DNA from 3 places in the Mesorhizobium sp. M0051 genome. Region 1 is predicted to be linked to each of the others. Evidence: riboswitches for the same ligand, from Rfam matches in the RefSeq annotation. Region 1 holds a riboswitch; each other region holds the start of a gene.
What was found. Region 1 has a riboswitch for thiamine pyrophosphate ahead of NKJ90_RS11050 (YkoF family thiamine/hydroxymethylpyrimidine-binding protein). Riboswitches for the same ligand answer to the same signal wherever they lie in the genome.
Positions count from the first base shown of each region.

Region 2: it holds a riboswitch for thiamine pyrophosphate, as region 1 does, so the genes downstream of both, thiC (phosphomethylpyrimidine synthase ThiC) here and NKJ90_RS11050 (YkoF family thiamine/hydroxymethylpyrimidine-binding protein) in region 1, are expected to answer to the same signal.
Region 3: it holds a riboswitch for thiamine pyrophosphate, as region 1 does, so the genes downstream of both, thiB (thiamine ABC transporter substrate binding subunit) here and NKJ90_RS11050 (YkoF family thiamine/hydroxymethylpyrimidine-binding protein) in region 1, are expected to answer to the same signal.

Region 1 is NZ_JAMYUT010000008.1:164,435-174,162, forward strand. It holds gene NKJ90_RS11035 (glycosyltransferase family 39 protein) at 1-624, shown strand, start outside; gene msrA (peptide-methionine (S)-S-oxide reductase MsrA) at 756-1,274, shown strand; gene NKJ90_RS11045 (hypothetical protein) at 1,557-1,892, opposite strand; TPP riboswitch at 2,110-2,223, shown strand; gene NKJ90_RS11050 (YkoF family thiamine/hydroxymethylpyrimidine-binding protein) at 2,214-2,822, shown strand; gene NKJ90_RS11055 (ABC transporter permease) at 2,929-3,666, shown strand; partial or broken gene NKJ90_RS11060 (ABC transporter ATP-binding protein) at 3,663-4,399, shown strand; gene NKJ90_RS11065 (ABC transporter substrate-binding protein) at 4,421-5,443, shown strand; gene NKJ90_RS11070 (hypothetical protein) at 5,549-6,328, opposite strand; gene NKJ90_RS11075 (tetratricopeptide repeat protein) at 6,352-7,839, opposite strand; gene NKJ90_RS11080 (methyltransferase family protein) at 8,162-8,797, shown strand; gene NKJ90_RS11085 (hypothetical protein) at 9,241-9,498, opposite strand; gene NKJ90_RS11090 (DUF982 domain-containing protein) at 9,573-9,728, shown strand, end outside.
Region 2 is NZ_JAMYUT010000033.1:34,967-44,694, reverse strand. It holds gene NKJ90_RS27385 (DUF309 domain-containing protein) at 202-741, opposite strand; gene pmtA (phospholipid N-methyltransferase PmtA) at 901-1,497, shown strand; TPP riboswitch at 1,680-1,796, shown strand; gene thiC (phosphomethylpyrimidine synthase ThiC) at 1,901-3,736, shown strand; gene thiO (glycine oxidase ThiO) at 3,733-4,734, shown strand; gene thiS (sulfur carrier protein ThiS) at 4,703-4,900, shown strand; gene NKJ90_RS27360 (thiazole synthase) at 4,904-5,677, shown strand; gene NKJ90_RS27355 (thiamine phosphate synthase) at 5,674-6,279, shown strand; gene NKJ90_RS27350 (hydroxymethylpyrimidine/phosphomethylpyrimidine kinase) at 6,270-7,031, shown strand; gene NKJ90_RS27345 (hypothetical protein) at 7,053-7,226, opposite strand; gene NKJ90_RS27340 (hypothetical protein) at 7,678-8,352, opposite strand; gene NKJ90_RS27335 (hypothetical protein) at 8,596-8,883, opposite strand; gene NKJ90_RS27330 (hypothetical protein) at 9,482-9,728, opposite strand, start outside.
Region 3 is NZ_JAMYUT010000015.1:28,126-37,853, forward strand. It holds gene NKJ90_RS16965 (amino acid ABC transporter substrate-binding protein) at 1-458, opposite strand, end outside; gene NKJ90_RS16970 (RNA polymerase factor sigma-32) at 786-1,649, shown strand; gene NKJ90_RS16975 (M48 family metalloprotease) at 1,690-3,159, opposite strand; gene thiQ (thiamine ABC transporter ATP-binding protein) at 3,417-4,193, opposite strand; gene thiP (thiamine/thiamine pyrophosphate ABC transporter permease) at 4,186-5,805, opposite strand; gene thiB (thiamine ABC transporter substrate binding subunit) at 6,042-7,040, opposite strand; TPP riboswitch at 7,084-7,198, opposite strand; gene NKJ90_RS16995 (thiamine diphosphokinase) at 7,286-7,930, shown strand; gene NKJ90_RS17000 (ABC-F family ATP-binding cassette domain-containing protein) at 7,932-9,728, shown strand, end outside.

The DNA.
Region 1 (9,728 bases):
GCGCTCCTCGTCATGGTGGCGTCCCTGTTCACAGGTGCAGGCGAGGCCTGGGGCGCGCCGATGTACAATCTTGCTGGCGTTGTGGCGCTTGCCTTGCTGGGCCACCGCCTCGGCACCGTCGAGATGCGAAAGCTGGCGATCTGCGCGTTCGTCTGCATCATCGGCATATCTGGTGCTTATGCGGGGATCCGCTGGACGAAATGCAATTTGCGTGGACGCATGGATGCCGTCTGCTGGCCGGCACAGAAGATATCGGATGAGGCCGAGGTCGTCTGGCACGCGGCCGCGCCCGGTCGGCTCGACATCGTCGGCGGCCATCCCCTTATCGCGTTGCTGGCGGGCCTCAACGCCTATGACAAGCCGTCGATCTTCACCGACCTGAACTTGCAGTATGCCCCCTGGATCACCAAGGAGCGGCTGCGCGACCACGGCATACTGCTGGTCTGGCCTGGGCGCGACGTGCCACCTCGACTGCAGGCGTGGGTGGGCAACGTCCCGGTCAAAACCGTTCTTTTCGACTGGTCGCTCAGGGCGCCGCCGGTGGTGGTCAGCTTTGCCGCCATTCCGCCCGGCGCGCCACAGTTGCCGAATGCGATCGACAGCCTCGGCCAAACGAGCAACTGAAGCAGGTCGGCGGTCCGCTGGACGGAGCAAGAGACAATGCCCATTTATGGGAGATCCAACTTGATTTTGCGCAATTCCAGACGGAAAATCGCTACACGCTTTTCCTGGAATTGCTTTTGAGGAGACGTGATATGGCGACTTCGACCGAACGTGCAGTTCTTGCCGGTGGCTGCTTCTGGGGCATGCAGGATCTGATACGGCGCTATCCCGGCGTCATCTCCACCCGTGTCGGCTATAGCGGCGGCGACGTGCCCAATGCCACCTATCGCAACCACGGCACCCACGCCGAAGCCATCGAGATCAATTTCGATCCGGCCATCATCAGCTATCGCACGCTGCTGGAGCGCTTTTTCCAGATCCATGATCCGACGACCCGCAACCGGCAGGGCAACGATGTCGGGCTGAGTTACCGCTCGGCGATCTATTACACCAGCGACGAACAGAAGCGCGTCGCCGAGGACACTATCGCCGATGTCGATGCCTCGGGTCTGTGGCCGGGCAAGGTCGTCACCGAAGTGGCGCCGGTCGGTCACTTCTGGGAAGCCGAGCCTGAGCATCAGGACTATCTGGAGAAATATCCCAACGGCTACACCTGCCACTTCGTCAGGCCGGGCTGGAAGCTGCCGGTTCGCGAAAAGGCTGTTTCGTAGACTTCACAACCGGCGACTGTGCCATGCATTGCCACCACAGGGCTCGCGGTCGGTGCGCCTTGTCGCCTTGGTGCAGCCGCCAGGGATGGCCAATGGGTTGCGGTCAACGGTCCTCTGGTCGTCTCCGGCGGCAATATGGCAATAGCCGCCCGCGGTGACGGTGCGCCGCACGCCTGCCTTGAACAGGCCGATAATGCCAACTTGGCGGAGTGCCCGGTTCCGCGGACGCCAAAAGAAGCCGCGGAGCATGCGCTCGCGGCTTCTTCGGTTGCCAGCAATGGCCTACTTACCGCAGTGGTTGTCATTGACCGTCGGCACAGAGGTGCCCGGCGAGGTGTGGGTGGCGTCAGGCTGCGCGCCCTGCGGGCCGGCCGGGCAATTTCGATCTGCGTTCGAATTCATGTCGCCGGGCATGCCGGTCGTGCTGTTGGTTATGCCGAGGTCGACAGTACCGGGCCTGACCGTATTCGGCGAAGCCGGGGTGTTCGGCTCCACAGTCACCGACTTCCCGCTGCCGGCGCCATCGCCACTTGCGTTATTGCTACCGGCACTTTGCGCCATGGCTGACATGGCCAGACCAATCGTGAGAGCCGAAGCTGCGAGGATTTTCATGAACATGGTTTGTCTCCATTTCTGTGAACTCGTCGCTTGTTTCTACGAAGGTGATCGCATTTGCGACTATGGGAACAACCGGTCGCGGCAGCGAAGGTTCCCGATAAAATTTCGCTCCAGAAACATCGGCGGCTTCGACTCAGGAACCACGCCTGGCGCAATGCTTTTTGGTGCAGCGCGCTGAAAAATGGCTTTCACTTCGGTTTGATTGGTGCTTTAACCCGCGCATCCACAGGGGTGCTCCGTACGGTCGGGGCTGAGACGGGGGCGGCAAGCCCACAGACCCTAAAAGCTGATCTGGGTAATACCAGCGGAGCGAGGCGGGCCATGTTTTCAGGCGCACAGATTTCCCTATATCCCATGGCCGACGATTTCGTCGGCGTCATCCTTGGCGCGCTGGGCGCGCTCGGTCCCTATCGCGACAAGCTCCGGATCGAGACCGACGACATCTCGACCCTGCTGGTTGGGCCACCCGAGGTGCTGTTTCCAGCCATGCGCGACCTCTTCGTGGCGGCGGCGCGCAGCGGTAAACATTGCGTGCTGTCAGCCACCATCTCACGCGGCTGCCCGGGCGAGCCGGACGATCCGATCTGCCGCTCCGATGCTCTTGGCGGACCTGTCGGGCCACTCGGCCCGCGCAGGGATGCGGCCATCGCGGCGGTGCGCGGCGCGGCTTCGACTGGCCAGCCGGCGGCAGCGCAGTTCTCGCTCTATGTGATGGGCACCGACGACCATATGGACGAGATCTACGGCTGCATCGATTTTCTCAAGCAGTCGGGCGTCTATGAGCGCTCCAAGCATTTCTGTACGAAATTGCGCGGTGATGCGGGCCCGATCTTTTCGGCGCTTGACGCGGCATTCTGCCGCTTCGGACCCGGTGCCGGCCACGTAACCCTTGACGTCACGGTTTCAGCCAACAGCCCGTCGGCCGTCTGAAACAGCCGCCGCCTATGCGCGGCCGTCAAAGGTTACCTGCCTGGTCCCATCCCCAGTTTCTTCGCGCCCGATCGCGAGCCTTCTTATCAAGGCGGTACCGGTGACGATGTCGGTCGGACTGCTCCTGCTGGCCTGGGAGCTTTATGCCACCTATTCCGGCATCAAGCCGACGACACTGCCGGCGCCGTCACGCGTCCTCGCGCAAGCGATGCTCAATCGCGAGGCGTTGGTCGACAACGCCATTCCGACCATCCGCGCCACGCTGCTTGGCTTTGCCTGTTCGCTCAGCGTCGCCTTTGCGCTATCGATACTGGTCGACTTTTTCCAGCCGCTGCGCCGCGCGCTGTTTCCCGTCTTCATCGTCAGCCAGACATTGCCGCTGGTGGCGATCGCGCCGCTGGTGGTGCTGTGGTTCGGCTTCGGACTGGCGCCCAAGATCATGCTGGTGGCGCTGGTCACCTTCTTTCCGATGCTGGTGGCATTGGTCGAGGGTTACGAGTCGACCGAGGCCGAGATCGGCCAGATGCTGCGCGCCATGGGGGCAGGGCGCTGGCGCGTCTTCGTGCTGGCACGGCTGCCTTCGGCGCTGCCTTACTTCTTTGCTGGCTTGAGGATCTCCATCACCTATGCCGTGGTCGGCGCTATCTTCGCCGAATATGCGGGTGCGGCGAAGGGCTTAGGCATCTATATGCTCAACGCCAAGAACAATTTCCGCCCCGACCTGGTGCTGGCCGCTGTCGGCGTCAGCGCAGCGCTTACACTTGTCCTGTTCGGCTTGACTGTACTGTTGCAGCGCCTTGCCATGCCTTGGGAGGGCAAGCAAACCGCAGGGAAGCGGCGATGAGCCGGCTCGAACTGCGGCATGTGCGCAAGGCGTTCGGTGGGCTCGACGTGCTGGCCGATATATCGCTGAGTGTCGGCGCTGGTGAGTTCGTCTCTGTGCTTGGGCCCTCGGGTGCCGGCAAGTCGACGCTGTTCCAGCTTCTGACCGGCGCCGAGCACGGCGAGGGCGAGATGTTGTTCGACGGCGCTCCCCTCGATGACCACGGCAGGCATTTCGCCTTCATGCCGCAACGCGACGCGCTGATGCCGTGGCGACGCATCCTCGACAACACGACGCTGGGGCTCGAAGTGCAGGGCATCGGGCGCAAGGCGGCGCGGGCACGTGTTGCGCCGCTGTTTGCCGAGTTCGGGCTTGCTGGCTTCGAGCGGCATTTTCCTGCTAACTGTCCGGCGGCATGCGCCAGCGTACGGCCCTGCTGCGCACGGTGGTGCAGGAGCGCGACATGCTTTTGCTCGACGAACCGTTCGGCGCGCTCTACGCGCTCACGCGCACCGCGATGCAGCGCTGGCTTGAGCGGATGTGGCGGGATCACCGCTGGACGGCGCTTCTGATCACCCATGATGTGCGCGAAGCCGTGTTCCTGTCCGACCGCATCTATGTGCTGTCGGCGCGCCCGGCCCGCATCGTGCGCGAAATCAAGGTGCCGCTGCCGCGACCGCGCAGCCTCGGCAGCGACGCTGCGCGCCAGGCTAGTGCGCTCGAGGCCGAGATCCTCGACATCATCCTCAACCCAACCCATCCAAAGGAAACGACCATGACTGACTTGACGCGCCGGCAGGCTCTGCTGCTGACCCTTGCCACCGGCCTTCCGCTGTTTGCCGGATCGGGGCGAGCCCGGGCACAATCGGCGGCGCAAAAGGTTACCGTCGCACTCGACTGGACGGTCAACACCAATCACATCGGCCTGTTCGTCGCCCGCGACAAGGGGTTCTATTCCGAAGCTGGACTCGAGGTCGGGATCCTGCCTTACAGCGATACCGGTGCTGGCACGCTGGTTGCCAACCGCGTCGCCGATTTCGGCATCAACGGCACCATCAGCCTGTTCACCCAAAAAGCCGCCGGGGCCGACCTGAAGGGCGTCTACGCGGTGGTGCAATCCGAAACCGGCCGCGTGGTTTTCAACGCGGCTCGCAGCGAGATCAAAAGGCCGCGGGATCTCGACGGCCTGATCTATGGCGGCTTCGGCAGCGCCTGGGAGAACGCACTGATCGGCACCATCATCCGTCACGACGGCGGCAAGGGCAATTTCGAGACGGTGACGCTCGGCACCTCAGCCTATGAGGCGCTGGCCAATGGTTCGGTCGATTTCACGCTCGAAGTCTCGACTTGGGAAGGCGTTGATGCCGAGTTGAAAGGTATCAAGCAGCGCAGTTTCGTCTATGCCGATTACGGCGTGCCCGATGAGCACACGACACTGATCTCTTCGAGCGAAGCCTATCTCGAGGCAAATCCGAAACCTGCTGCCGCCTTCGTCCAGGCAACGCGGCGCGGTTACCAGTTCGCGGTTGATCATCGCGAGGAGGCGGCAGCCCTATTGGTCGCCGCCAACAAGGATACGCTGACCAACCCGGCACTGATCGAAGCTTCACTGAAGATGCTGGTCGACGGCCATTATCTGCGGAGCCAAAGCGGCGCCATCGGGACGATGGATACGGCCAAGATGGAAGCGATCGGCGACTACCTCTTCGCGTCCGGAATCCTGCGCGATGCCAATGGCAAAGTTCTGACGCAACGCCCTGATTTCGCGAAGTATTTCAGCAATTCAGCTCTGGGGTAGGGAGCCAATCGGCTCTCGACCTTCGAGGAAATGGCTGGCCAGCCAAGAAGCTCACGAGGTGCGGCAGCTTTACGTCAGACCCACAGATCAGCAGACCCGACCGATTCAATTCCGGACGATCTCATAGAGCAGAGTGGTTTTGATGTGTCGCCCGGGTTCACCCTGCAGCGACAGGGCGGCTGCGTAGAGTTTTGCTACGGCTGGGCAGAGACCTTCGAATTCCCGGCTCATATTGGCAATGGCAGTCATCTCGGCGGGAGTGCCGCCAGCGTTGATGAAAGCGTCGGCCAGCAGCGACCAGTCTCCGTCGCTGGCAGCGGCGGCCGGCAGACTGCCATTCTTCGCTGCGCCGAAAGCGTGGAACAGGGTGGCGCCGACCTTGTCCATGTCGATCAGGAAATCCTGGTCCGGCGTGCCGAGTGCATCCGGCCCTTCACGAAGGTAGTTGTTGCAGATGGCAGCGGTTTCCCGCGCCATGACATGGTTGAGCATATCCGATTGTGCACGCAGCGCTTCGGCGGCTTTGCCGTCCGGAGCCGAGGACAGCAGGGATGCGTATCTTCGCCTGAGATCGGCGACAGCCATCCTGCTCGCATTTCGCACCTGATCGACATTTCCAAGTCTGGCCACGGCCGTGATTTTTTCCACGACGACGTCGTAGTCGTCTGGAAACTCCTGCTTGATTGCCTTGAAAATCTGGCTTCCTTGGCTTTCAATCTGTTCGCTTACCTGAGCTGTGGTCAGCATTTGTGGATCGGGCGAACCCGCCACTGTCTGGTAAAGATATTTGCCGCCGGCAAAGCCGAGCGCCCAGGGCAATACCTTTATCGCAACAAACGACAAAGCTGCGACCGCCGCCACGCTAAAGCCTTTCCAACGTCCCATCCACCGGCCCTCCCTGAACCTGTCTAGTTCGCGCCGAGGGTCCGCGCCTTCTTGCGGTCAGCTTCGGCGCGCTTGTGATTGTCCTTGGCCTCCCACGCAACGGGTTCGACTGGCCGGACCCTGTCGTCTGCGGCCTGTTCGTTGCAGGTACCTGTCCGTTTCGGATCGAGCTTGATTGCCTGTCTGCAGTCGGCAGCGGCAATCACGTAGTCTCCTACAGACGCCCTGGCCAGGGCGCGATCGTAATAGGCTTCGGCATTGTTGGGATCGAGCCCGATTACAAAGCTGAACGAGTCTATCGCGCCTCCGACATAGCCTTGAATCTGCTGGTTCAACCCCCGTTGCAGATTCCAGGCGATAGCCGCTGAATTGTCCTGCTGGGGAGCGGCCATAGATGCATCCGCAGACGGAGCTTCACCGCCTGTCACCTGCTCGTTGCAGGCGCCGGACCGTTGTGGTTCGAGTTCCATGGCTTTTCGGCAGTCGGCCGTCGCGCGGTCACGATCGCCTTTGCGGGTCAATGCGAGCGCGCGGCCGAAATAGGCGGCAGCATCCTTCGCGTTGAGGTCGATCACCTTATCGAAATCAGCTATGGCGCGATCATTGTCGCCTGTATTCGTCCAGGCGACGGCCCTGTTGTAGTAGCCGTCCGCGCTGTCGGGGGCGAGCCCAATCGCCCGATTGGCATCGGCAACTGCGCGCGGCCAGTCGCTCTTGCCAATCCAGGCAGCGCTTCGATTGGCGTAGGCGTCGACGCTTTCCGGATCGAGGCTGATGGCATGGTCGAAATCAGCTATCGCAAGGTCGTAGTCGCCTTTGGAAGCGTGGGCGATGCCTCTGTTGACATACACTGCGGCGCCTTGTGGATCGAGGCGGATCGCCTCGTCATATTCGGTGATAGCCCTGTCGTGGTCGCCCTTGCGTTGCCAGGTGGCGCCGAGACTGTTGCGCGCATTGTGGTTTTGCGGATCGACAGTGAGCGCCTGCTCGAAATCGATAATAGCCGCGTCGGTCTTGCCTTTGCGAAAGAAGGCCAGGCCACGGCTGTAGTAGGCGTCGCCAGAGCCAGGCTCGAGGCTGATTGTGACATTGAAGTCAGCGATGGCGCGGTCGTTTTCCCCCTTGTTGTACCAGGCAGCCCCGCGATTGAAGTAGGCCGAGACATCTCTGGCATCGAGCATGATCGCTTCGCTGTAGTCGGCGATCGACCGGTCGTAATCATGCTTGTCGTCCCAGGCGAGGCCGCGACGGAAATAGGCGATGACACGGTTCCGCGACGGTGCCGTCTTGTCATCGGCAATCGGCGTGCAGGCGGCGATGAGCTGATCGGCACCGACCTTGCGGTCGCTGAAGCAGACAGCGTAATCCTTGCCGGTGGCGAGGGCGGATGTGTTCAGGATAAGGAGGACGACAAGGCTTTCCAGCGACAAGCGCACCCATGGAAGGGCTGTCGTCAGCGCAAATAATCCGCTTACGGCGGCAGCCAGCCCCGCACCTTTCCAACGCGCCATTTCGCTGGCCCCCCGAACACCCGCTTCAGCGGTGATCTGCCTATTGTTCGTCATTTGTTCCAAAAATGCAAGCAGAAATTGCAGAGCGGAATGGATCAGACCTGCCTGCCGCCATGGTGCCGGCCCGACTTCTTGCGAGCCGCTAGGGCGCGCTTCGCGCTGCATCCTCGGTGCGTCATATCCCGTTTAGTGCTGATCTGATCTTGTTGATTAACCGCCCGGCAATGGTTGCGTGCAAAGGTTGCCCCGAGGGATCATTGGGGTGCTTGCCTTGCTCATATCAAAAAGCGAAACCCTTTCGCACATCAATGACGACAGGATCTTGTCCGCGGCCCGGAAGCGCGAAATCCTGGTCGATTTGCGGGAGGGTTTCTTTCGGATCTGCGCGCTGGCTTTCGCGGGGATGTTCGTCTACCGTGGCGTGTATCACCTCATGCTCGACCCGACCCGCCTCAACGTGGCGCTGGTGGCGATTTCCGAGGTTCTGACTTTTACCTGGCTGCTTCTGTCGCGGCGACCGCAGGTTCGCGACTGGGACCCGCTCACGGCAGTTGTCTCCGTGATCGCCAGCTTCGGTGTCGGCTTCATCGACCTGGAGCCTGGGGCAGCCATCATCCCGGTCTATGCCGCCGCGCCGCTGCAAGCCCTGGCGTTGGGGTTCGTGATCTGGGGAAAGATATCTCTGGGGCGTTCGTTTGCCATTCTGCCGGGCAATCGCGGTGTGATGACCGGCGGTGCCTACCGTCTGGTGCGGCACCCGATTTATGCCGGCTACCTTGCCGGCCATGTCCTGTTCCTGTTGTCCGCCTTTTCCTTCTACAATCTCGCCGTCTACGCCGTGATCACCTTCTTCCAGGTGCATCGCATCCTGCGCGAAGAGGCGCTGCTGGCCGCCACGCCGGAGTATCGGGACTATATGAAGCGCGTCCACTACAGGCTGTTCTACGGGATCGCCTGATAAGCAGGCCTATCGGCTGCGATCACAGCCATCTCGGCGGCGATGCGATCCCTGGCCAGGGGCTTATGCGTTGCCCTGGGCGTCATCCATGGGCGCAGCCGCAATCGTCGGAGTATAGCGTCAGTCATCAAGAGCGATCGCGATCTCGTGACCGCCTTGATGCCGGCACGCACCCGATTGTGATGTGCCACGATCCGTTTGTGATCCGGCTCGTTTGGGAATTTTCGTAAAGTAATCGCGGTCCACACCCCCCGTGGAAACAAGAGGAGAGGGTCCCACACCTTGTCCTCCTCCAAGGCCCGCCCCGGTTCGCCCGTGGCGGGCTTTTGCTTGGCGGCCGAAGAGCCGCTTGCGTCAAGCGTCAAGGAGGGCAACGGTTTTCCGGGGAACGTCACTCCTAGCCGCCGGACGCTTGGTTCGGGTCAGGTACTGGCGCCGATCGATTACTCCATGTCAGGCACATCGCCGCTGACGAAGAGCGTGTTCGGCGGGCCATATTCGCCCAGCGTCGGATCGGCCTCGCGGCTCCAGGCGATGACGCCGGCATGCTTTGCCGCCAGAGCCCTGGCGGTGCGTATGGCGCGATCCTCGCTCTGCTGGTCGGCGGGTCCAAAGGCTGGAAATACGTCGCCGTCCTCGCCGCGATCGAATGCGACCACGACGATCAGCCTGGGATTTTTCTGGCCACTGGAATCGGACATCTTGCACCTTAGGCGCGAAACCTATCACAATACAGGGAATTGGGCCGGCTCGTTCGATTCCGGGAGGTGGGGTGGTGCAAGACCAGCGTTTCGATGAGCCGGTCCGGATTGCGCTCGGCCGATCGCGAAATTCGATCTTCAACGTGGAGCGGGTCGCCCAGGCTGCCGACATCCTGATGAACCGCTGGCCGGTTGCGACCGGTCAACGGCACATGGTTGCTCGCAAGGTC
Region 2 (9,728 bases), on a different contig from region 1:
CGGCATCTCTGTCATCAATCGATTGGCTACGAGCGCGACTGGTCAGCCCCCGACCCTCAAGACCATCGACATCGAAGCGGCCGCGAGTTGCCTATAAAACACTACTGCACTCTTATTGTTTGTGACGCATGCGGGTGGTGAGCGGTTTTCAAAGGCCCCGTTTCCTGCTGACAAAGTTAGCTTGGGCCACTGAATTGCCGATCAAACGCTCTCGGATACTGGTGCGAGTATGAAATCAAAGACAGGTTCAGGCTGGGCAGGCTTTGGCTCCCGCAGAACAACCGGGTAAGCTACGATCGCTTGGGCATGTTCAGCGAGCGCGGCAGGTGTCATTCCCAGTGCTTTCTCAAACAGGCCGCCCGGCACTCTCACCACCTGACGAAAAAGCCCTGCAGCTCTTGTCGCATGGCGCGCCGCAGCGACCCGCTTTCCCTCACGGATCTTCACGCCGGCCGCCGCCAACAGGATCAGCCCCTTGAAGAACAGGCGGTGCTGAGCACTTTGTTTCGAAGCCTGCCAGAGAGGCTCCCAGGCTTCATGGGCTTCCCAGTAGTAGCCGTGATTGAAAAGGTCGATTCCCCATCGAAACACATCTGAGCCGAGCGCTTCGCCAACGGCGACGGTCACCGGATCTGATCGGTAACTGTGGCCCAAGGGATCGCGCACCGGATGCGGATATTTGCCGGGCAGATACGCATAGCTCGGGAACTTTTTTTCGGGCAGCAGGCGAGGGCGAAACATAGGCCCAGCAAACATGAAAGTGCGTTGAGGGGCAATTCATGCTGACCGCGTCGTGACAGGCAAGCAGTCTTAACGGGCTTGTAAAGGGTGGCGAGATTGGCCAAAACGCGCTTTGCCAAATTCATGACGTTGGGTAAGCGGCTGACGCAGGGAGAAGATATGATTTTGCGACTGAAGGAGCGGCTCGGCAAAAGGTTTGAGGAAGAAGTCCAATTCTTCAAAGGCTGGCAGAAGGACAAGAAGGGCGTGGGAGCCCTTATTCCCACTTCGGTTTATGCGGCACGCCGGATGGCAAGCGTGGTGAACCCACGGTCAGGATTGCCGATTCTGGAGCTTGGCGCGGGAACCGGTGTCATCACAAAGGCGATCCTGGCTAGGGGAATCAAGCCGCACCAGCTGGTTTCAGTCGAATATTCCAGGATTTTCTACGACGGCCTGGTGCAACGCTTCCCGAATGTGGACTTCAGATTGGGCGACGCATTTGCGCTGGACGAAGCTCTGGGTGAGCGCAAAGGTGAACAGTTCGATTGTGTTATAAGTGCAGTCCCGCTGTTGAGCTTTCCAATGCAACAGCGTGTCGCGCTGGTTGAGGATCTGGTTGGCCGTATTCCTGCCGGCCGGCCTCTAATTCAGATCACGTATGGACCTCTGTCGCCGGTGATCAAGATGCCAGACCGTTACGTGGTTTCCCACTATGACTTCGTCGTCCGCAACATACCGCCGGCACAGCTCTGGACTTATCGTCGAGCAGTCTAGCCAAATCTGGACGGTTTTCCTTCTCTGAGGGTTCCGCTGGGTGGTGGCCTTCCACCCAAACAGGATGTGGACAGAGCAGGGGCAGATGCCAGACTGCCAAGAAGACGAAGCGGTCCTGGTTTGATTTGACAGTGGGCGGGCCAAATGCGCTTGACAAAGCCGCGCCGGCCCGTTCAACTTGAGGCATTCACCAGGGGAGTCCCGGCAAGGGGCTGAGATACTGCTGGCTTTCGCGGCGCAGTGACCCGTTGAACCTGATCCAGTTCATACTGGCGTAGGGACGGTGCAAGCGCTCTGCGGGAGTTCACGCCCGAGGTCCTGTTTCGGCAGGTCCACAGAAGCGTCTTTTTCATCCTTCCGGCACAGAACTGGGTCTCCAATGCATGAGCAAAGGAGCCTAAAGATGAATGCCCTCACCCCCGCCGTGTCGACGGGACCGCTGCCTGCCTCGCGTAAGATCCACAAGCCGGGCGCTCTCCACCCACAGATCAGGGTGCCGATGCGCGAAATCTCCGTCCATCCGACAGCCGGCGAGCCGCCCGTTACCGTCTACGATCCGTCGGGCCCCTATACCGACCCGGCTGTCGAAACCAGCATCGAAAAAGGCCTGGCCCGGCTTCGACACGAATGGATTTTGGCGCGCGGCGATGTCGAGGGCTGTGACGGCCGCCATGTCCGGCCGGAAGATAATGGATTCGCGACGGGCGAACGCCTGACGCCGGAATTTCCCATCCGCCACCGACCGCTCAGGGCCAAAGCAGGCAAGGCGGTGACGCAGCTTGCCTATGCGCGCGCCGGCATCATCACACCCGAAATGGAGTTCGTCGCCATCCGCGAGAACCTTGGTCGCGAGATCCTGCGCGGCAAGCTTGAGCGCGACGGCGAGGCCTTCGGCGCGATGCTGCCCGATTTCGTCACGCCCGAATTCGTCCGTGACGAGGTGGCGCGCGGACGGGCGATCATTCCCGTCAACATCAACCATCCCGAGAGCGAGCCAATGATCATCGGCCGCAATTTCCTGGTCAAGATCAACGCCAATATCGGTAACTCCGCCGTCACATCGTCGATGGCGGAAGAGGTCGAAAAGATGGTGTGGGCGATCCGCTGGGGCGCCGATACGGTGATGGACCTGTCGACCGGCCGCAACATCCACAACATCCGCGACTGGATCGTGCGCAACGCGCCGGTGCCGATCGGCACGGTGCCGCTCTACCAGGCGCTCGAAAAGGTCGGCGGCATTGCCGAGGATCTGACCTGGGAGGTCTACCGCGACACGCTGATCGAACAGGCCGAGCAAGGCGTCGACTATTTCACCATCCACGCCGGCGTGCGGCTGCATTACATCCCGCTGACCGTCGACCGGGTGACGGGTATCGTCTCGCGCGGCGGCTCGATCATGGCCAAATGGTGCCTGCACCATCACCGGGAAAGCTTCCTCTACGAGCACTTCGCGGAGATCTGCGACATCGCCAGAGCCTACGACGTCTCCTTCTCGCTCGGCGACGGCCTTCGTCCAGGCTCCATCGCCGATGCCAACGACGCGGCGCAATTCGCCGAGCTGGAAACGCTTGGCGAGCTGACGAAGATCGCCTGGGCGAAGGATTGCCAGGTGATGATCGAGGGCCCCGGCCACGTGCCGATGCACAAGATCAAGGCGAACATGGACAAGCAGCTCGCTGTCTGCGGCGAGGCGCCGTTCTATACGCTTGGACCGCTGACGACCGACATCGCGCCGGGCTACGACCACATCACCTCAGGCATCGGCGCCGCGATGATCGGCTGGTTCGGCACCGCCATGCTCTGCTACGTCACGCCCAAGGAGCATCTCGGCCTTCCCGATCGCAACGACGTCAAGATCGGCGTGATCACCTACAAGATAGCCGCCCACGCCGCCGACCTGGCGAAGGGCCATCCGGCAGCGAAAGTCAGGGATGATGCGCTTTCCCGCGCGCGCTTCGAGTTCCGCTGGGAGGACCAGTTCAACCTGTCGCTCGACCCGGAAACCGCGCGGTCCTTCCACGACCAGACCTTGCCCAAGGAGGCGCACAAGGTGGCGCATTTCTGCTCGATGTGCGGACCGAAATTCTGCTCCATGCGCATCTCTCACGACATCCGCGCCGAGGCACAGAAAGAGGGCATGGCGGCGATGGCGGCGAAATACCGCGAGGGCGGTGATCTCTACCTGCCGGCGGACGAGACCGGCGCACCGCTCATACCTCAGCCACGTGAGCCATCATGAAGGTCTTGGTCAAAGGGGCGGGCGTTGCCGGCCTCACCGCCGCCTTCGAGTTCGCCGCACGCGGCGTCGCGGTTACCGTTGCCGAGACAAGGCCTGCCCTTGGGGGCAATGCGTCGTGGTTCGCCGGTGGCATGTTGGCGCCATGGTGCGAGCGTGAAAGCGCCGAGCAGCCGGTGCTGGATCTCGGACGCGACGCCGCCGACTGGTGGGACGCCGCAACGCCCGGCTTGGTAGCACGACGGGGAACACTCGTCGTGGCCGCGCCGCGCGATGCGGGCGAGCTCGACCGGTTCGCCAGCCGCACGACGGGCTATCGGCGTGTCGAGGAAAGTGAAATTGCCTTGCTGGAGCCCGACCTAGCCGGCCGCTTCCGCCGCGGATTGCTCTTCCCCGCTGAGGGCCATCTTGATCCGCGCCAGGCGATGGCAGCACTTCATGACAAGCTCGCGGCCATGGGTGTCGAGTTCCGCTTCGGCGCCGACGCCCAGCATGTTTTTGGTTTCGATCGTCAGATCGATTGCACGGGAATGGCAGCCGCCGATGACAGGTTGCGTGGCGTTCGCGGCGAAATGCTGATCCTGCGCACCCCTGACATCTCGCTGTCGCGCCCGGTCAGGCTGCTGCATCCGCGCTTTCCACTCTATGCCGTGCCGCGCACCGACCACCGTTTCATGATTGGTGCGACGATGATTGAAAGCCGGTCCGTCGGACCGGTTACGGCGCGTTCGATGATGGAACTGCTGGGTACCGCCTATGCCCTCCACCCGGCCTTTGGCGAGGCGGAGATCGTTGAAACCGGTGTCGGCGTCCGCCCAGCCTTTCCCGACAATTTGCCGCGCGTCGAAACCAAGGGGGAAATCATCGCGATCAACGGGCTCTATCGTCACGGTTTTCTCCTGGCTCCCGCCATGGCGCGCCAGGCTGCCGACCTGGTTTTCAGTCAAGACAGAACCAAGGAGCTTGCTCATGAAACTGATGGTCAACGGCGAAGCGCATGAGGTTGCCGCCACAACGCTGGAGGCGCTGCTTGCCGCGCTTGACTATGAGGGCGATTGGCTCGCGACCGCCGTCAACAACGACCTCGTGCACAAATCCAACCGGGCGGAATTCCAGTTGAACGACGGCGACCGGATTGAAATCCTCTCGCCCATGCAGGGCGGCTAGGCCATGATCGAGCTTTATGGAGCCGAGCTTCCGTCGCGCCTGCTTCTTGGCACGGCTCAATATCCTTCGCCGGCCATCCTTGCCTATGCAGTCAGGGCATCGGGCACGGCGGTGGTGACCGTCTCGTTGCGCCGTGAAATGGCAGGCGGCAGGGCTGGCGAAGAATTCTGGTCGGTGATCCGCTCGCTTGGTGTCAGAATCCTGCCCAACACTGCTGGCTGCCACTCCGTCAAGGAAGCGGTCACGACCGCGAACATGGCGCGCGAAGTCTTCGGTACGACCTGGATCAAGCTCGAAGTGATCGGCAACCACGACACGCTGCAGCCGGACGTGTTCGGTCTGGTCGAAGCCGCCCGCATCCTGTGCGAGGACGGTTTTGATGTATTCCCCTATACCACCGACGATCTTGTCGTCGCCGAGCGACTGCTGGAGGCGGGCTGCCAGGTTCTGATGCCGTGGTGTGCACCGATCGGTTCCGCCCTCGGGCCGATCAACATTCCGGCGCTGCGCTCGATGCGCGCACATTTCCCCGGCGTTCCACTGATCGTGGATGCTGGGCTCGGGCGGCCGTCGCACGCGGCCACCGTCATGGAACTCGGCTTTGACGCCGCTCTCCTGAACACGGCGGTCGCCAAGGCGGCCGATCCGGTCGGCATGGCGCGCGCGTTCGGCAAAGCGGTCGAGGCCGGTCGTGAAGCTTTCAGCTCCGGAATGCTCGAACCCCGCGACGTCGCCGTGCCATCGACACCGACCATCGGCAGGGCAGTATTTTCATGAAGCTCGATCCCTTCTACCTGATCGTCGACAGCGCTGACTGGGTCGAGCGGCTGGTCCCGCTCGGCGTCAAGCTGGTTCAGTTGCGCATCAAGGATAGGGACGAGACCACGCTGCGGTCGGAAATCCGCCGCGCGAACGACGTCTGCGCGGTCCATGGTTGCCAACTGATCGTCAACGACTATTGGCGCACGGCAATCGAGGAAGGCTGCGACTTCGTCCATCTCGGCCAAGAGGATTTGGCTGCGGCCGACCTGCTGGCGATTAAGTACGCCGGATTGAAGCTCGGGCTTTCCACGCACGATCATCTCGAACTGGAAACGGCCGTCTCTGCCGAGCCCGACTATATCGCGCTCGGCCCCATCTATCCCACCATCCTGAAGCAGATGAAATGGTCGCCGCAAGGGCTCGAACGGATCAGCGAGTGGAAGCATCGGGTGGCGCCGATCCCATTGGTCGCCATTGGCGGCCTCAACCCCGATCGGCTCGACGGTGTTTTCGCGGCTGGTGCGGACAGCGCGGCGGTGGTCACCGACATCACGTTGAATGCCGATCCCGAAGCGCGCACGCGAGAATGGATCGAAAAGACAAAGCCATGGCGCTGAGGCGAGAACCGCATGTGCTCGTGGTCGGCGGATCTGACTCCAGCGGTGGGGCTGGAATTGCACGCGATATCGAGACGATCTCTTCCATTGGCGTCCGCACCTGCCTGGCTGTCACAGCGCTGACGGTGCAGACGCACGAAGCCGTGATGAAAATCCATCCTTCGCAGCCCGATCTTGTGGCCAATCAAATGCGCGCCGCGCTGCAGGCCAACAAGGTGGCGGCAATCAAGATCGGCATGCTTGCAACGGCCGAGATCGTCGTAGCCGTTGTCGCTGTGCTGCGCGAAAATCCACAGGTGCCGGCAGTACTCGACCCGGTGCTGGCCTCGACGTCAGGCCGGGCGCTGCTGGAAGCCGGCGCCATCGCCGCCATGAAACGCGACCTGATGCCCCTTTGCCGCCTCGTCACACCCAATCTCATCGAGCTGGCGCTTCTTGTTGGCTTAGAGCCAGCGGTTGATGAAGACGGCGCGGTGTGGCAAGGCCAGGAATTGCTGGTGGCCGGGATGCAGGCCCTGCTGATCAAGGGCGGCCACGCGGCGGGACCCCGATCGATCGATATTCTGTTGCGCCCCGATCACGAACCAGTCCGCTTTGACACGCCGCGTCTTGCCGCATCGATGCGCGGGACGGGCTGCATGCTGGCCAGCTCGATTGCGGCACATCTGGCGAAGGCGCAATCAATCGAGTACGCCGTGCGCCAGGGCAAGCTCTTTGTGTTAGAAAAGCTTCGGAAAACCCCAGCCGAATAGCCGTAGAGCCGGCTCAAGCGTTCAGCGGCTGACGCTGAAATGGAAGCCGTAGCCCTCCTGCCCTTTTTTCACAGGGCGTGACGGGATGAGGCCGCTTTGCAGATCGGAATTCAGCGGCGCCGAGACAAGCTGCCCTGCCAGGCCGGGAAAGTAACGGGACTCTTCCTGCGGCGAAGCGCACTGCCAGTCAGGCATGGGGATGCACTTGTGCCTCCTGGCGAGTGTGAGGCCGCAGGAGCGAGGCATTTCAGCGCGGCGGGGGCCGCCGGATCTGGCCCCGCAGTGCTGGAGCAAAGCAAAGGCCGGTTTGAGTGGGTGGGGAGAGAGGGCCGCGCGCCTCTCTTCCCGCTACATAGGAAAGGTGCCGCTAGGCACATCCATGTCGGCGCAGCCGTGCCGCGAAGCGGCCCAAGAAAGAAGAGCGTACAAAACGGAAGCACCGAAATGCCCGCCAGCGGGACCAAGTCAGATCGGTGCAGGAGAAAGACCGTGGCCCTGAGACCGGCTCAACAGGGCGGCCGTAGGAGCATCAGCAACGCGCCGCCGTCAGGCGGGATGCGGAACGGACGGCCCCCGGCGAAGGGCGCCGTTCTCTTTGAGCTGCGACCCTGGTGAGCGCCTTCGTGCCTAAAGCTGTGCCGTCGGGCTAAGCTTCAGCTTCAGATCGTTCTGAAAAGCCCAACATGGTTCGTCGAGGTAACCCTTGAGGGAAGGATCCTTGTCGGGGTTCCCTGTTTTTCGACAAAATCGCCCTGCAGAATTTATATTGCGATTTGGCGGCATCGCACTGCTGGGTGTCCGCCTTATAGCAAGCGTGGACCAAAACGGCTCCCACGTAATCATGCTCGACGTTGTTGGAAGAAAGGTGGGTCTGAATGTCTTGGAGAATGGCAACTCCATGGGACATCCCATCTGCTCCGGAGTAGGTCATTACGAGTTGACCGGGCCGTTCAAAGCCGCTTACCGAGCCGCTCCCTGCAACGTTCTCGTAGGTGCCAGACAAATCCGGGGCCGACGTGAATGTCACCTTGAAGGGGTGCCCCAGGCCGACGGGGGTGACATCCGTAAAGTCGGGACCGTAGTACACCGAGAGATACCACTCGCCCTCTGTAAGAGCGTTGGGGGCTTGCCCGAGCCCAAGGCGCTGCATGCTCTTGTCGATGACAGTCCGAACGACGTTGGACGTGCCCTGCTGGATGCCTTCGCCGAAGCCGGTCCAGATGAAGGCGCCTACGGCCAACACAGCCACACCCAGCAGGCCGAACCTCGCACCTGTTGACTTCGTTTCACGCCCGGGCTCGATTTCCGGCTGGTCCTGCATCCGCCCCTCGCAACGCTCGTCGGGAACAACTTGGGACCCGATTATGGGCCCCAAGGGATCGGTCAGCAGGCTTCCAGATGAACTTTCTTCTTCATGTGCATTCCTCCTCGACTCAAGGGCACTTGCCGTGCGGAGCCGAACACACGCAGTATGGAGATGATAACCCGATTGCGGCTTTCAAGTGTCCTCGCATCCCCCGAGGGCGCCACCTGGTCTCTCGGGCAACCTTGTTCGGCGCCGCAGTTATTGAGGCGGCCGGCTTGGAAGCAGTTCCTTATGGCCCTCATGCATAAACCAGAGCACCCGTTTGAGATGACTGCGAAGGGCCTTACGGGCGCGGATTGGCTCTTTGACCGGATCGATACCCAGTACATCCAGCGCCATCTCCTCTTCGCTGGCACTGTCGGCGCAAGCGTCCATGAGCTTCAAATAGAGCTCGAAATGCTTGTCATCATATGCGGTTAGGCTTTCCGACCAGGGGACTTCCGTTGCAATGGTTGGATCAGGTGTTGGGCGCGATCTGCTTTTCATCCATGTCTCGCTTTGGCGATGAACCAGGCCCCCGTTCCAATTCAGAATATCTCCATCTAGCGCACTTTCAACAGTTCTCGGCCTTCTTCGGACAGTGCCCAATCGTTGCATATGGTCGTGGGTTCCAAATTGGCGCGCGGCTGCTCGCGACCAATACATCCTCAACTTGGCGAGGCGATGTAACGCCCGGCGGAACCAGAATGGCGCGGCTATTGAGCATCGCCGATTGGACCGAACCTCTTATTTTAGCTTCGCGGTAATCTTGTCTGGACGCTTGCAAGCGTCCATCATGCCGCCGTACATACGCTTAAGGATCTCGCCCATCACCGTACGAGCAGCAAACATTTCCAAACTCGATCTTGTAACTTGAGGCTTTGCGTTACTGCATAGCTGCATTGCACAATATGTGTTTGCGCATTGCACAACTTTTAGCGATTAAGCTTACAGCTGATGCACGCGATGGTTTCCTCCCATTCCATCGTACCAGCTGTTCCCCTCTGAAGGTTTTGACTTTACACCTAAAGGGCCTCGGTTTTCCGATGGCCCTTTTTTTTTGCGATCGCCACGTCGTCAATTGCAACGCGGCGCGATCGCCGGTTCAGCCATCAGACTTTGGAACCATTTCTGCCCGGCCAATCCCTCCCGACAAAAGTCTGATCTTCACCAGCCTTCTACGGGCAAGCGTTCGCGCCAGGAGTTCAAAGCCGCGTCCGTAACATTCGACAATGAAAGCCAATGTCATCAGGTCGAGCAGAAACTCGTCAATCGCATGTGTGAGCGCATCAGACTTTTGTTCGAACTGAAGTAGCAGGGCGCGGGCGTCTTCGATCGCGGCCTGGCAATCG
Region 3 (9,728 bases), on a different contig from region 1:
CCGAAATTCGAGGTCAGCGACTGCGCCGACTTCTTGCCCTTGAGATCGGCGAACGTCTTGATGTCGGTGTTGTCGCCGCGCACGATCAGCACTGCTTTGGAGGCGATGTAGGGATCGGAGAAGGCGTACTTGGCCTTGCGGGCATCGGTGATGCCGACTTCATTGATGACGGCGTCATAGCGATTGGCGTCGAGGCCGGCGATCAGCCCGTCCCACTTGCCTTCGAGGAACTCGGCCTTGACGCCGAGCTTGTCGGCGATCGCCTTGGCGATTTCGACATCGAAGCCGACCAGGGCGCCGGAAGTGTCATGATAGGTGAATGGCGCATAGGTGCCTTCCGTGCCGACCTTGATGACCCCGGCCTGCTTGATCTGGTCGAGATTGGCGCCGGCATTGCCTGCGGTGACAGCCAGAGCCTGCAGCGTTCCGGCGATAATGAGCGACTTCAGCCATTTCATTTTTCTGTGATCCCGTCCTTGGCCGGATATCCGGCATTGTGTGAGCGCTGGAAACTGCCAGATGCGAGGTGAGAAAATAAGGAACCGGATTTCGTAAATCACACGTTTTTGAAATTGGATTCTCCAAATGGCGTTTCTTGGCGGCAATCGAGGCCGTCACCGGTCCTGCAGACATCGTTCAAGCAACCTGATCCGCCCGGCAACAACCAGGGAACCTTTCCGGCGTACCGCACGTTCTGGCAGTTCTAGGGCACGACGCCGCTATTTCAACCGGGCGCCAGCCAAGTTTGCAAAGTCATCCGCATCGCCTGAGCCAGGGAGCGCCTCATGATGGAAGACACGGCAGGACGGATCATGGTCCGCGCGGCAATGAAGGCTCCCTACCTCGAACGTGATGAAGAGCATCGGCTGGCATTGCTCTGGAAAGAGGACAACGACCAGAACGCATTGCACAGCATCACCGTCGCCCATATGCGGCTGGTCATTTCCATGGCCTCGAAATTCCGCCACTACGGCCTGCCGCTCGGCGATCTGATCCAGGAGGGCCACGTCGGCCTGCTTGAAGCCGCAGCCCGCTTCGAGCCGGAGCGCGAGGTGCGGTTTTCGACCTACGCGACGTGGTGGATCCGCGCCTCGATGCAGGACTACATCCTGCGCAACTGGTCGATTGTGCGCGGCGGCACCAGTTCGGCGCAAAAAGCGCTGTTCTTCAACTTGCGGCGCCTGCGCGCCCGGCTGGCGAATGGCGCCGAGCCGCTGTCGAACGCGACCCTATACCGCGAAGTGTCGGAGACACTCGGCGTCTCCGAAGCCGATGTGGCGATGATGGATTCGCGCCTGTCGGCACCCGATTCCTCGCTCAACATGCCGGTTGCCGATGATGCGGGTTCGACCGAGCGCATGGATTTCCTGGTCTCCGACGATCCGCTGCCCGACGAGATCGTCGGAGACAAGATCGATGTCGCGCGCCGCTCGCTATGGCTGAGGGAGGCGCTGCGCGCGCTCAACGCACGGGAGCTGAGGATCATCGAGGAGCGCCGGCTGAATGACGAGGGCGCGACACTCGAAGCGCTCGGCGAGACGCTCGGCATTTCCAAGGAACGTGTCCGCCAGATCGAGGCCCGCGCCATGGAAAAGCTCAAGGTGGCGTTGGTGAAGCAGAACCCGGAGTTCATGGCGACTGCCGCCTGATCTGTAACAGACGTTCAGCAAATGAATTCGCAGCGAGCTCTTATTTGTCGGTGACGATCTTGACCTTGTCGCCGGCAGAAACCGCGGCGCCCGGCGACAGCGCATTGAGCACGCGGAACAGGTCGAGCTTGCGATCGACGCCAACCATCTGAGCCGAAAGCGAACCCATCGTCTGCCCTGGCTGGACGGTGACGACGCGGATATGCAGTGGCTTCAACGCGGCCTTTTCGGCAGCACTCAGGATACGGAAAGATCCGCTGACCGAACGCGCGACCGCATCCAGCGAGGTGCTGGCCGAAGGTGCCGCAGTCAACAGCCGGTAGACCTGACCGCCGGCACGGATCACGGCAATGTCGAACTGCCATCCTTCGGCGCCGGCATGCGCCGTCGCCGCCTCGTTGCCGTTGATCGTCTCCTGCTTGACGCTGCTGTCGTCGAGGCCGGCCACCCAGCCGCTGCGGATATAGTCGGTCAGCGCGCGGTTCTTGTCGATCGAGACGCCGTCGAAGCGGATCGCCATATCGCCGGGACCGGTTGCCGTCACCGCGGCCGCCGAATTGTCGATGATGAAACCCTGCGGCACCGAGAAGGACACGCCGAGGCCCGGATGCAGGAAGGTTTCGCCGCGCACATAGCCTTCTTCAGGCGTGTCGCCATAAAGCAGGCCGTCTATGCCGGCGAGGAAGGAATCGCGGTCGCGCGAGCCGACGCCCGGCGCGCCGAACTGGCGGGCATGGCGCTGCGCCAGATCGATGCGCTGCGGCGTGTTGGGGTGCGTGGCCAGGAAGTCGAGGCTGGCATCGGTGGCGCCGCTGATCGAACGAAAGTCCGTATAGGCCGACATCGACTGCAGGAAGCGGCCGGCGGCGAAAGGATCGTAGCCGGCTTCGCCGATCGATTTGATGCCGATGGCGTCGGCTTCCAGCTCTTGGTTGCGGGAGAATTGCGCCAGCCTCAGCTTGCCGCGGATCAGCGCCGCCTTGGCGGTCGGGCTGTCGCCCAGCACATCGGAAACCACTTTCGTCGCCAGGCCCTCCTCGGCCTCCAGCTGCTGGCGCTGCAGGCCGTGATTGGCGGTGACGTGGCCCATTTCATGGGCGATGACAGCGGCAAGCTCAGCCGAATCATTGGCCAGCGCCAGCAGGCCCCGGGTGATGTAGAGATAGCCGCCGGGCAGCGCGAAGGCGTTGACGTTGGGCGAATTCAGGATGGTGATGCGATAGGTCTGCGTCGGGTTGGCAGACACCACCGTCAGATTGCCGACCACCTTGGCGACCATGCGCTCGAGCTTGGGGTCGGAATATTCGCCGCCATAAGTCGCCAGGATGCGCGGGTGCTGCGCTTTGGCCAGTTCGGCGAGCTTGTTGTTGGCGCCAACGTTGTCGACCGTGATCGGCTTGTCGGAAGGCTGGAAGCCGGACTCCTGTACTTCCGGCGGCATGAACATCTGGCAGCTCGCCAGCGCCACGGCAAAACCGGCCAGCGCAAGAAAACGCGCCAGCGGATTCATTCGTAGTCTATCAACGCCGATCGCCAGAACGGTTTCCTTTCGGGTCCCGGCGCATAACCACGAAAACCGGGGGCGATCTTCGGAACACGTCATGCGCTATCTTAAACTGCTGCAGCATCCGTTGCACGTCCCTCGGGCGGGCGGCGGATGCTGCAGGCAAATCACGTCCTGTGCCGGACCAGCAGGTCGGACCTAGCCACACTCCTCCAGTCATGGCAAGCAAGCGCCACATCGCCTGGAGCCGGTTTGACCGTAAATTATGTCCGCTTCCGGGCAATATCTCGTGATAAACCGCCACTCTCGCCGATATAGCGCCGGAACACTTCGGGACCAGCCCCAGTGAAGAAATCATCTGCCTTGCCGATTGCCGCGACCATCCCATTGTCGAGAAACACCATGTGCTCGCCGATACGGCGAGCGTCTTCAGGCTGGTGGGTGACAAACAGCACCGTCATGCCACGCTCGGCATGAACGGCGGCGACCATATCCAGCATATCGTCGCGCAAAGCGGGCCCGAGCGACGCGAAGGGTTCATCGAGCAGCAGCACCGGCCGGTCGCGCACCAGAACGCGGGCCAATGCGACGCGCTGGCGTTCCCCACCCGAAAGTTCGCGTGGCAGGCGTTTTTCCTTGCCCCCGAGACCGGTACGTATAAGTGCCTCGGCGATCGCGGCGCGGTCCGCCTCGGTCAGCCGCAAGGCTGGCGAGCGGCCGAGCCCGACATTCTGCTCGACGGAAAGATGGGCGAAGAGATTGTTCTCCTGGAACACCATCGATACCGGCCGCGCCGAGGCCGGGTCGGCGCTAACGTCGGCGCCGCCGATCAGCACGCGGCCCGACTGTGGCATCTCGAAGCCGGCGACCAGATTGAGCAGGGTCGACTTGCCCGACCCGCTCGGCCCCATGATGGCGGTGATCTTCGACGTGGCGAACTCGACGTCGAAGACGAGCGGCATCTCGCCATAGCTGAACGACACCCTGTCCAGCCGCACCGGCGCGCCTTTTTCAAGCCGGCTGGCCTTTCCATCAACCATCCCGGACCCTCTCCCTTCCCAGCCAGTGCGCCGCCACGATCAGCGCGAGGCAGACGAGGCCCAGCAGCAGTGCCAGGCCGGCGGCATCCGCGGTGCGGTAGCTGCCCATGCGCGCCAGGAGAAGGTAGGGCAATGTCTGCACGGAATCACTGCCGAACAAGGCAATGACGCCGAGGTCGCCGAGCGAAAGGGCCATGGCGAAAGCGAAGGCGGTGGCGAGCGGCCGCCGCAGGGACGGCCAGTCGACCAGAACCAACCGGTTCCAGCCCGTAATGCCGAGCTGTGCGCAGAGCCGTTCGTGACGCTCGCTTGCCGCATCGTAGGCGGGACGGACGGCGCGCAGGGCGAACGGCATCGCCATCACCGCGTTGACGGCGACGACCATGACCGGGGCGATGGCGAAGACATCGCCGAAATGGCGCAGCAACAAGAACCAGCCGGCGCCGATGACGATCGGCGGCACGACCAGGACAAAGCCGGCGCCTGTATCCGTGACATGCTCAAGCGTTGTCCGGGGGCCAGCCCGGCGGTTCAACGCCAGTGCCCTCCGCGCCATGGTCAGCGCCAGCGACAGCATCACCGAGAGCAGTGCAGACAGCAAGGCCAGCACCGCACTGGTCAGAATAGCCTGTCGGACAGTGGCCTCACCGGCAAGCCGGCCGAGGTCGGCACTCAAACCCGCCGTCACCGTCGCCGCCATCGGCCCGACGACGAACAGCAGCGCCAAGACGATGAGCATGGCGTTCAGCCAGCTCTCGCTCTTGTTGACGGAGAGATAGCGGCGTTGGGCAACCGGCAGGTTGGTGTCGCCGACCACATTGGCGCCAAGCCGGGTCAGGGCCAGCACCACGATAAAGGTCAGGACGATCTGCAGCAGCGTCAGCGTCACCGCCCGCGCTGGATCGAAATCGAAGCGCAGCGCCTGGTAGATGCCGACCTCCAACGTCGTCGCGGCCGGCCCGCCGCCGAGCGTCAGCACGATCGTGAAGGATGTGATGCAGAGCATGAAGATAAGTCCGGCGACACCTGGCAATGCGGCACGCAGAGTTGGCCATTCGATCAGCCTGAACGCCGGGCGAGACGTCATGCCGAGCTGGCTCGCCAGCCGCCATTGGTCGGCTGGTATGGTCTGCAGCGCCTCGAGGAACAGCCTTGTCGCCAGCGGCAGGTTGAAGAAGACATGGGCGACGAGAATGCCCGACAGGCCGTAGATGCCCGGCCAGCTTCCACCGCCGATCACCGTGAGCAAGCCTGCGAAATAGCCGGCGCGGCCATAAAGCGCCAGCACGCCGAGTGCCGCGACGATGGCCGGCAGCGCTAACGGTACGGCGAACAGTTGCAGGATGAAGGCGCGGCCGAAGAAGCGTGGGTGCCGCGACATGGCGCGCGCGACGAACAGCGCAGGCACGACGGAGAGCAGCGTCGACAGTGCCGCTTGCCAGAGCGTGAAGCGCACGACGCGCAGGAGATAGGAATCGAAGGCTGCCCAGGCACCCGAGATGTCGTGGCCGCCTTCGAAAAGCAGGCCGGCAAATGCGCCGCCGATGAGCAGCGCGATGGCGGCGAGCGCCAGGATGCCGGTGGTGATGCGGGGGTCAGGCGCGCGTTGCACGCTGGGCCACCTGACTTGAGGTTCTTAGCGAGGATTGCGCTCCGTCGCGCCCCCCTCTGTCCTGCCGGACATCTCCCCCTCTAGGGGGGAGATTAGCCGTTACCCATGCCTTCGCCAACCTCCGACGTTGCCGGGGGCGAGCCGCCAGCAAAGCAGCTGATCTCCCCCCTTGAGGGGGAGATGGCCGGTAGGCCAGAGGGGGGTGGCTTGGCGCAAACATCCGATGTGGCTGAGCCCTACTTGCTCATCGCCGTCAGCCACTCATCCACCCAGGCCTTGCGGTTGGCGGCGACCTGCTCGGGGCTGAACAACAATGTCTTGGTCGGCTTGACCAGTTTGTCGAAGGCCGGGTTGAGCGGCTTGCCGGTCTTCCCGGCCGGGAACATCCAGTTGGTTTCTGGGATGGCATCCTGGAATTTCGGCCCTGTCATGAAGGCCATGAACTTTGCCGCCAGCGGGTTCTTGGCCCCTGTCGTGGTGATGCCCGCGACCTCGATCTGCAGATATTCGCCCTCCTCGAAAGAGGCAGCCTGGTAGCGCTCTGTCTTTTCGGCGACCATGTGGTAGGCCGGCGAGGTCGTGTAGGACAGCACCATCGGCGCTTCGCCCTTGGTAAACAGGCCGTAGGCCTCGCTCCAGCCCGGCGTCACCGTCAGCACCTTCGCCTTGAGCTTGGCCCAGGCCTCCGGCGCCTTGTCGCCATAGACAGACTTGACCCACAACAGCAGGCCAAGGCCCGGTGTCGAGGTGCGCGGATCCTGGATGACGATCTTGTCGTCGGCGCTGCCGTCGACCAGTTCCTTCAGGCTTTTCGGCGGGCTCTTCAGCTTCTCGGTGTCGTAGACGACAGCGAAATAGCCGTAATCGAAGGGGACAAAAGTGTCGTCGCTCCAGCCGCCTGGCACAGAGACGTCCGCCACCGCGCCATGCGGTGCGAACAGGCCGGTGGCCTTGGCGTCGGCGGTCAGATTGGTGTCGAGGCCGAGCACGATATCAGCCTTGGTCGATGCGCCTTCCAGCCTGACGCGGTTGAGCAGCGCGACGCCGTCGGCGACCGAGACGAACTCGACATCGCAACCGCATTCGGCCTCGAATTCCTTCTTCACCACGGGACCCGGACCCCAGTCGGCGGTGAAGCTTTCATAGGTGTAGACGGTGAGTTTGTCCTTGGCCAAGGCCGGTCCGGACAAGACCAAGGTCATGGCTGAGACAAGAGCGTATAAGAGCGTGCGCATCGGCGCCTCCTTCGTTCGAATTGAAAGGAATTGAGGCGTCGGACTGTCCGAAACGTCTAATCCCTCCGCCGGTACAAACCGGATCAGGTTCAGCGGGTTGGCGAGACTGCCTCTCAGCCAGTCCGCGAAGATCGCGTCCGGCACCCCGTTAGAGCGTTTCGACACATAGGCCGGGCCGATCCTCCACGCAAGTGGGAGTTTGCCGCCTTCCGTTTCCGGTGCCAGGCTGGTAAGGGCCACACGATATGAGCACATTCACCATCCTGCTTGGCGGCGATCTCATCCGCACGCCACGGCTCGACCGCCAGGTCGAAGGCTCCCGCGTGATTGCCGCCGACGCCGGCATCGGCCATGCGCGGCTGCTCAGCCTTGTCCCGGAACTATGGGTGGGGGATTTCGATTCCGTGCCGGCCAATCTGCCGGACGATCTCGCGACTGTCCCCCGCCGGACTTTCCCGGCCGAAAAGGACAAGACCGATGGCGAACTGGCCATCGCCGCCGCACTGGAGCTCGGTGCGACCAGCCTGGTGCTCGCCGGCGCCTTCGGCGGCAAGCGCGCCGACCACGCCTTCCTGCATCTGGCGCTGGCCCTGCGGCTGGCCGAGGCCAGGACGGATGTGCTTTTGACCAGCGGCGCCCAGGAGGGCGTCCCCCTGCTCCACGGCAAGGCTGGCTTCGACTATGCCGACGGCACGTTGTTTTCGGTGCTCGGCTTTTCCCAACTCGCCGGCCTGACCGTCACCGGCGCCAAATGGCCGCTGAACCACGTCGGGGTGGCGTTTGGCTCGTCGCTGACCATTTCCAATGAGGTCAGGGGCCGCCTCGAAATCGCGCTGGGCCACGGCCGCGCGATACTGCTCGCCCATCCCTATCCCTTGCCTGAAAGCTGATATGGCCCCGCCCCTTCTCAATCTCGACGGTATAAAACTGACCTTCGGCGGCGCGCCGCTGCTCGATGGTGCCGCCTTGACGGCGTCGGCAGGCGACAAGATCGCGCTGGTCGGCCGCAACGGGTCGGGCAAGTCGACGCTGCTGAAGATAGCCGCCGGCCTGATCGAGCCGCAGGACGGCGAGGTGTTCCGCCAGCCTTCGGCGACCATACGCTATTTGCCGCAGATGCCCGACATGGAGGGTTTTGCCAGTGTTCGGGCGTATGTCGAGGCCGGACTTGGCCCCGCCGACGACCCGTACCGCGCCAGCTATCTGATGGAGCATCTCGGCTTGTCTGGCGAGGAGCGGCCCAACGACCTATCCGGCGGCGAGGCGAGGCGCGCCGCCCTTGCCCGCGTCATGGCGCCCGAACCCGACATCCTGCTGCTCGATGAGCCGACCAACCATCTCGATCTATCCGTGATCGAATGGCTGGAGGAGGAGCTTGTCCGCACCTCGTCGGCACTGATCGTCATCTCGCACGACCGCCGCTTTCTCGAGCGTGTATCGCGCGTCACGGTCTGGCTCGATCGCGGCCAGACCCGCAGGTTGGACAAGGGCTTTGGCCATTTCGAGGAATGGCGCGACCTGGTGCTGGAGGAAGAAGAGCGCGAGCAGCACAAGCTTGGCCGCCAGATCGTGCGTGAGGAGCACTGGCTGCGCTACGGCGTGACGGCGCGGCGCAAGCGCAACATGCGCCGGTTGGGCGAATTGCAGACCATGCGCCAACGTTTTCGCGGGCATCGCGGCGCCGAAGGATCGGCCACCATGGTGGCCAGCGATGCCGCAGAATCCGGCAAGCTGGTGATCGAGGCCAAGAATATCGAGAAGAGCTTTGGCGATCTCACCGTGGTCAAGGGGTTTTCGACTCGCATCCAGCGCGGCGATCGGGTCGGCCTGGTCGGGCCGAACGGTGCCGGCAAGACGACGCTGCTGAAGATGCTGACCGGCGAGATGAAGCCCGATGCCGGTTCGGTGCGGCTCGGCACCAATCTGGAAATCGCCACGCTCGACCAGAAGCGCGAGGCGGTCGACCCGCAGGAGACCTTGGCGCAGTATCTCACCGACGGACGCGGCGAAAACCTCGTCATCAATGGCGAGCAGCGCCATGTCGTCTCGTACATGAAGGATTTCCTGTTCAAGCCGGAGCAGGCGCGCACGCCGGTGCGAGAACTGTCCGGCGGCGAGCGAGCGCGGCTCTTGCTGGCCCGCGTGCTGGCCCGGCCGGCAAACCTTCTGGTTCTCGATGAGCCGACCAACGATCTCGACATGGAGACGCTGGAGCTTCTGCAGGAACTGGTCGCCGGGTTTGCCGGAACGGTCATCCTGGTCAGCCACGACCGTGATTTCCTCGACCGCACCGTGACCAGCCTGATCGCGCCGGATGGCGACGGCCGCTGGATCGAATATGCCGGCGGTTATTCCGACATGCTGGCGCAGCGCGGCGGCACCAGGCTGGACGACCGCAAGGCACGGGCGAAGGCCGAAAACGGTGAAGCGCCCGCACCAGGCAAGAGCGAGTCCACAACGCCAAAGGGGCCGGCGAAGAAACTGTCGTTCAAGCAGAAATTCGCGCTGGAATCGCTGCCCAAGAAAATCGAAGCTGTGATGGCGTCGATCTCTAGGCTCGAGAACAACATCGCCGATCCGGCCTATTACGAGCGTGATCCAGCCTCGTTCCAGAAAACCATCGCCGCCCTCGACAAGGAGCGCGCGACGCTGGCAGCACTGGAGGAGGAATGGCTGGAACTGGAGATG